2 regions of the Corallococcus sp. RDP092CA genome follow, and region 1 is predicted to be linked to the other one. Evidence: riboswitches for the same ligand, from Rfam matches in the RefSeq annotation. Region 1 holds a riboswitch; the other holds the start of a gene.
The links. Region 1 has a riboswitch for cobalamin ahead of U8525_RS08775 (acyl-CoA thioesterase). Riboswitches for the same ligand answer to the same signal wherever they lie in the genome.

Region 1 (3,624 bases):
CAGGTGGTCCTCGCGCACCAGCACCGCGCTCAGCGGGGCGTAGCCGCCGCTCAGGCCCTTGCCCAGCACCAGCAGGTCCGGCGTGAGCCCCACCTGGTCGCTCGCGAAGAAGCGCCCGGTGCGCCCGCAGCCGCACATCACCTCGTCGGCGATGACCAGGATGCCGTGGCGGCGGCAGATGGCGGAGACCTGCTCGAAGTACCCGGGCGGCGGCACGGCCGCGCCCGCCGACGAGCCGATGACCGGCTCCGCGACGAACGCCGCGACGGTGTCCGGCCCCACGCGCTGGAGCGTCTCCTCCAGCAGCCGCGCGTAGTGCGCGGCGCCGTCCCGCGCGTAGTCCTCCAGGCCGCAGCGGTAGGGGTAGGGCGCGGGCGTGGTGACGACCTCCGACAGCAGGGGGCCGAAGAACGTCTGGTAGTGCGGCCGTCCGGACATGGACAGCGCGTAGAGCGTGTTGCCGTGGTAGCCGGGCACGCGGGTGATGACGCGCGTGCGCTGGGGCTGGCCCCGCTCCACGCACAGCTGCCGCGCGAACTTCACGGCCGCCTCGATGGCCTCCGACCCCGAGCCGAGGAAGGCCGCCCGCCTCAGCCCCGCGGGCGCGTGCGCGCACAGGCGCGCGGCCAGCGCCTCGGTCACCTCCGTCGTGAAGTGGGTGCCGTTGACGTACGCGACCTGAAGCAGCTGCGCATGGATGCGGTCCGCCACCTCGCGGTTGCCGTGGCCCACGCTGGCCACCAGCGCGCCCGCCGAGCCGTCCAGGTAGCGGCGGCCCTGGGCGTCGTACAGGTAGACGCCCTCGCCGTGGGTGACGACGGGGAACTCGCGCGACAGGTTGCGCAGGAGCACGTTCCCGTCGGGGTAGCGGATGGCGTTCAAAGGCAGACGGCTCCCCTGGCGGCGCGCGCGGGACGCGGCCACGGTGGATGAAAGGAATTGCGTCGCGAAACGGAGGACGTCGTCAGCGGCGCCGCACCCGGGGGCTGGCGCGCCGTGTCTGGCTCCCGTGTCCTGTCACTGCCTCGCGCCGTCTCCGCGGTGTTCCACGCATCGTCGTCCGTCCTCACGGGCGACCCGCGTCGCCCGGCCAATGGCCCGCGAAGGTGGAGGGAGGGGTGTCCAGGCGCGACGCCGCGCACCCGGGCCGCGTGAGGGCCCGAAGACACCGACCCCCACCCCCGCGGGTGGCTGGAGACAGGAGGGATGAGGAGGGAACGTGCCGGGCAAAGTCCTGTGGAAACAAGGCCTTGCGCGGACCTTCCCGCCCTCCCTCGGGGCTCCAGGTCGAACCGTCCGTGGATGTCTCCCACGACACGGATGCGGGCAGGTCTTCGGGCTCGTGAGCGCGTCCGGCACCGGGGTGCCGGAGTTCCTACTGGCCGTCACTTCCCAGCGCCCACGTGGGCGCCAGTGTCATGGACGGCGGTCGTTCTCACCTACCGCTGCGGGGCAGCCCCGGCTTCGGACCGGGTTCCCTTTTCAGCCTGGGCAAACCCAGGCACCAGCATGGCGTCGTCTATACGCCCGGCTTGTTTCAGGTGTCAAGGCAATGTCTGTCATGTCTGGTTCTCCGGCGCGAGCGGCGGCACGGCGGTGGGACGGCGCTCCGCGTCGAGCGCGACGAGGATGAAGCGTCCGCGCGTGCACAGCTGTCGTGCGCCGGACAGGAGGTCTTCGGCGAACAGCTCCACGTCCACGGTGAGGGAGGTGCGGCCGGTGGCGACGACGCGGCCCACCAGCTCCACCAGCTGGCCCTGGCGCACGGGGGTGTGGAAGTCCACGCGTTCGCTGGACGCGGTGACGACGGTGCGCCGCGCGTAGCGGCTGGCGGTGATGAACGCGGACATGTCCATCAAGCGCAGCGCCTGTCCGCCGAAGAGGGTGCCGTAGTGGTTGGTCTGATCCGGGAAGACCATGTCCACCATGCGGGTCTCCGTGGCGGACGGGGGGAGGGAAGGGGACGTCATGAGGAGGGACTCCAGGCCCGAGCGGCCGTGCGCGCCGCGTGCGGAAGGGACACCGGGACACACGGCTCCCGGGCCCGGGGCACGGGCGGTGGCGGACGCGTGGACCGCGAAGGGTTGCCGGACCTTCCCGCGAGGGCCCGGGGTACCGCCCTGGAGGAGACGATTCTCCGCAGGGGCCGGCGGCAGGTTTTCGGACTCGTGGGCGTGCTTCCGGAGCGCGCTTCCCGTTCAGGAGGCCGCGTCCGTGGCGCCTACTGGCCGTCGCTTCCCAGTCCGACTGCCGGACCAGTGCGTCTGACGGCGTTCGTTCCCACTCACCGCTGCGGGGCAGCTCCGGATTCCCACCGGATTCCCTTGCTAAACCTCGCGGACTCCCGCGAGGCACCGTCGGCGGGGCGCACGTTAGACGCGAGCGCTGCCTCCGCCAAGCATCAAGGCCGGGGCCGCAGGTTACGGATGGAAGGCGCCCGCGCTTCCGTGCGAGGAGGCTCGGCATGACTGCTCACCGAGGGTTGGGGGGCCGTGCCCGCGCGCCGGGCAGGCGTGCCCCGCCGGGCGCGGGCCCTGTGGCATCATCCCCGGCAGCCATGTCGCAGACGCCTCGCAAGGTCTCGCTCGTCCTGAGCTACCAGTACCCCGGCAAGTACGCCTTCACCGTGCTCGCCGGCGCCGTGGAGGCGGACCCCGCGCTCGCGGACGTGTCGCTGCACTTCCCTCGCAGCCGCGAGGCCCTGCTGGACACCCTGCGCGCGCGCGTGGACGCGGGCGACACCGTCGTCGCCGCGTGGTCCTTCTACTCCGCCAGCTTCGGCCCCTCCGTGGAGGAGCTCACGTGGGTGCGCGAGCGGCTGGAGGGCCGCGACGTCCTCTGCATCGCGGGCGGCGTGCACGCCACCGCGGAGACGCTCCAGACGCTCCAGGCCGGCTTCGACCTCGTCGCCGTGGGCGAGGGCGAGCACACCCTGCGCGCCATCCTCGCCCGCGTCCTCAAGGGCGAGGACCCGCGCGCCACGCACGGCACCGCGCACCTCGAGGACGGCAAGCTCGTGCAGCGCGGCCACGGCGAGGGCGTGCGCCTGGACGACTTCCCGCCGTTCGCCGTGAAGCACGTGAAGTACGGCGCCATCGAGATCACCCGCGGCTGCATCTACGCGTGCCGCTTCTGCCAGACGCCCTTCATGTCCAAGGCGCGCTTCCGGCACCGCACCATCGCCAACATCGCCCACTGGGCCCGCGAGCTGCGCCGCATGGGTCGGCGCGACCTGCGCTTCATCACCCCCACGTCCCTGTCCTACGGCACCGCCGACGAGACCGTGAACCTGGCCGCCGTGGAGGCGCTGCTCGTCGCCGTGACGGAGGCCATGGCCCCGGACGGGCGCGTCTACTACGGCACCTTCCCCTCGGAGGTGCGCCCGGAGCACGTCACGCCGGAGGCCCTGGCGCTGCTCAAGCGCTACGTGGCCAACGACAACCTCATCATCGGCGGCCAGTCCGGCTCCGAACGCATCCTCCAGGCCACCCGGCGCGGCCACGACGTGGAGACCGTGGTGCGCGCCGCCCGGCTCGCGGTGGAGGGCGGCTTCGTGCCCAACGTGGACTTCATCCTGGGCCTGCCGGGGGAAGAGCCCGCGGACGTGGACGCCACCCTGGACCT
Region 2 (3,624 bases), 130 kb from region 1:
GCGTGGGCGCCTCCAGCACCTTCCTGCACCGGCCGGACCTCACCGTGTCGTTCGACGTGAAGAACCTGCTCGATGCGCGGACCGCCGACTACACCGGCATGCCGCTGCCCGGCCGCGCCGCCTACGTGACGCTCGCCGTGGCGCTCGACCCATCTCCTCCGGAGGATTCCCATGTCGCGTCCCCTCCCTGATGCGCGGTTCGCGCTGTTGCTGTCGGCCCTGGCGGCGGCGCTCCTCACCGGCTGCCCGGAGGAGAAGGTCCTGTGCACGACGGGCCTGAGCGTCTGTGGCGCCGAGTGCGTGGACCTCCAGGGCGACCCGTCGAACTGCGGCGCGTGTGGCACCGCGTGCGGCGCGGGAGAGACGTGTCAGGCGGGCGCGTGCGGCTGCCAGCCGGGCACGGAGGTCTGTGGTGACGCCTGCGTCGCGCTCATGAGCGACCCGCTGAACTGTGGCGCTTGTGGCGCCGCGTGCTCCTCCGGGCAGGTCTGTGAAGCCGGCACCTGCCGCGAGGGCTGCTCCGCTGGCGCCGAGCGGTGCGGGGACAGCTGCGTCGTGCTCGCGGAGGATTCGCTCAACTGCGGCGCTTGCGGCACGGTGTGCCCGGACGTGCAGTCCTGCCACGCGGGCCGCTGCATGTATGACGTGGTGACGGCCTGCTACACCAACGGGCAACTGGTGGGCATCCAGGCGGGGACGGACCGGATGGGGCCCCGGCGGCAGTTCGGCTCGGGCGTGCAGTCGCTGGCGGCCTGGGATGGCGTGGTGCTGGCGGCGGACGCGGCGCGCGCGGTGCTGTCGCAGGCTCCGGCGGGGGCGCTGGGGACGGTGGCGGAGGAGGACTCGCTGGGCGCGGTGGCGTCCTCGCCCAATGACATCCTGGTGGACCCCCCGTATGTGTATGTCCTCGACTCGGTCAACAACACGCTCCAGGTGCTCAAGCGGGAAGGGGCTTCGCAGGGCGGAGGGCTGGGATTGCGCACGGTGGGGCAGGTGAACCTGGGCGCCAACACCAGCCCGCAGGTCATCGCGAAGCGCGGCGACACGTTCTACATCCCGCTGTTCGGCACGGCCGGCTCCGACTTCAAGCAGGGCAACGCCGTGGCGCGCGTCAGCGTGAGCGATCCGGAACACCCCCGGCTCGTGGACACCCTGCCGCTCACGGGCCTGGACCTGAAGTCCTTCGATGGCGGGACGACGATGGCGCTCCCGTACGCGGCGGTGTCGGTGGACGCGGGCGTCTACGTGGCGCTCACCAACCTGAACCCCGCGAATGACTACCTGCCCAACGGGCCCGGGATGCTCGCGCGCATCGACCCAGCGGATGGCGGGGTGCGGGCCATCGATCTGGGCGCGAAGGACTGCCTCAACGCGGGCGACGTGATGGAGGTGGGAGACCAGCTGGTGGTGAGCTGCCTGGGCGAGGCGGTGTTCGACACCACGAGCGGCTACCGGGCGAAGGCGGTGAAGGCCACGGGGCTGGTGCTGGTGAAGGATGACCAGCCGGTGGCCTCGTATGCGCTGTCGCCGGGTTGCACCGGGGGGCCGGAGAACGGCTGCGACCTCGCGGTGGGCGGACGGCTCGCGGTGGTGGGCAACGCCGTGTACGTCACGGACGTGAACGCGGGCCGCGTGTTCGTGGTGGAGGTGCGCGACGGCCAGCTCGTCGAGCGGCGCGGCAACTCCACGCCTCAGGCGGCGGGCCCGGCGCTGGATGCGTGTCCGGTGGACCCCCGGCGCCAGGTGTCCAATGCCATCGACATCGTCGCGGTGCCGTGAGGCATTGGCCCGCCTGTATTGACAAGCACTGCCGTCCGCCATACTCCAGCGCGCGTCGTTGGTACGCCGCATCCGCGCAGGGTGCGGCGTTGAAAAAGGGAACCCGGTGTGAAGCCGGGACTGCCCCGCAGCGGTGAGCAGGAACGAACGCCGTCCCCGCAAGCACTGGCCCTCGGATGGGCTGGGAAGCGACGGCCAGTAGGTGGGTGTCCCGGTGAGGGCCTCCCGCGCCTGCGAGTCCGAAGACCTGCCACGACCCATGCCTCCGGGCATGGCCAGACCGAAGCCTCCGAGGGGAGGTGACGGAGGTCTTCCGCTCGCGCGGCGTGTCGTGGCCTGACGTGTCCCTCGTGCGCGGTCCGCTCTCCGTCCCCGCCCCTTGGATTCACCTCGCCCGTGGGGGCGATGCAAGGGAGCAGTCGCGGATGAAGACAGAGCGGATGATGACGGCGCGGGGACTCAAGGGCTTCACGTGGGTGCTGACGACCCTCGCGATGGCGCTGCTCCACACCGGGTGCGGCGATGAGTGCATCGATGACTTCGACTGCCGCGACCAGGGCACCCCCGCCGCGGGACAGCGCTACACCTGCGTCGAGAACAAGTGCGAGCAGACGCCCATCGCCGTGCCGGACGCGGGCACGGAGACCGATGCGGGCACGGAGACCGACGCGGGCACGGACACCGACGCCGGCACCGAGACCGACGCCGGCACCGAGACCGACGCGGGCACGGAGACCGATGCGGGCACCGAGACCGACGCGGGCACCGAGACCGACGCGGGCACCGAGACCGACGCCGGAACGGATCCGTGCGAGGCCGCCACCTATGACCCGAAGCTGGGCACGCTCCAGCTCCAGGCGGGCTTCGTGGCCGGTGAGGCCGCGACGCTGCCCTCGGCCGCGGGGCCGGTGGGCGTGACGCCCGGTCCCACGTACTCGCTCTACACGGTGGTGTCGGACAGCTACGTCGGCCCGCATGCGCTGTACTCACTGGGCACGTGGCCGCAGGTGTCGCTGGGCACGGCGTCGCTGTTCGACGTGGCCGCTCCCGCGGACCAGAGCCCTGGCGCTCAGCTCTTCCTCAGCAGCTACGTGGAGACGGACGGCCTGCGCGTCCTCACCGGCTACACGAAGTCCGGCGCGGGCTTCCCGGGCTCCGTGGGCGTGTATGACGTCGCCACGCCCGCCAGCTCCACCTACGTCTCCGCGCCGAGCAACTTCTCCGCGGGCGTCGTGCCGGGGGCGTTCCTCATCAACGGCGGCGGGCTCGACACGGTGTCGGCCGGCCTGGCCGTCTACGCGCTGAAGACGGACGTCACGCCGTACACCGCGCTGAAGGTGGGCACGCTCCCTCCGGAGACGGGCGGCAGCGGCTTCACCGCCGTGTCCACCAACGGCGTCGCGATGCTCGGCTACTACTCCGACGAGACCTTCCTCAACGAGGGCCGCGCGGTGGGCCCGGCGGTCATCTCCGAGGCGCTCACCTCCGGCACGCCGTTCGCCGTGGCGGATGCGCCCGCGCTCGACGTGGGCTCCAACTTCGTCGCGGCCGCGGGCCACGGCGAGGGCGTGTCGGTGCTCCGCGGCGACTACGTCCCGCCCGACTACAACTTCGCCGGAACGGACATCTCGCGCTTCGCCTTCACCGTGACGAACGGTGGCGCGACCGTGACCGTGGGCGCCCGTCAGCCCGTCCTCGTCTACGTGGACCAGTGCACGAGCGTCACCGGGATGACCGCCATCGGCGCGGACCTGCTCGTCGGCGTGGATGACAAGAACGGCGCGCGCCTGGTCCGCATCCAGCAGGCCCCGTGAGCATGCCCATGAGGACGGCCCTTCTTCCAAA

Region 2: linked by a shared signal. The riboswitch ahead of U8525_RS08255 (hypothetical protein) and the one ahead of U8525_RS08775 (acyl-CoA thioesterase) in region 1 are both predicted to bind cobalamin.

The regions. Positions count from the first base shown of each region.
Region 1 is NZ_JAYESI010000005.1:305,935-309,558, forward strand. It holds gene U8525_RS08770 (aspartate aminotransferase family protein) at 1-882, opposite strand, end outside; cobalamin riboswitch at 1,308-1,524, opposite strand; gene U8525_RS08775 (acyl-CoA thioesterase) at 1,560-1,970, opposite strand; cobalamin riboswitch at 2,134-2,374, opposite strand; gene U8525_RS08780 (TIGR04013 family B12-binding domain/radical SAM domain-containing protein) at 2,558-3,624, shown strand, end outside.
Region 2 is NZ_JAYESI010000005.1:174,041-177,664, forward strand. It holds gene U8525_RS08245 (TonB-dependent receptor plug domain-containing protein) at 1-191, shown strand, start outside; gene U8525_RS08250 (MXAN_6577-like cysteine-rich protein) at 172-1,779, shown strand; cobalamin riboswitch at 1,822-2,049, shown strand; gene U8525_RS08255 (hypothetical protein) at 2,205-3,593, shown strand; gene U8525_RS08260 (cell surface protein) at 3,602-3,624, shown strand, end outside.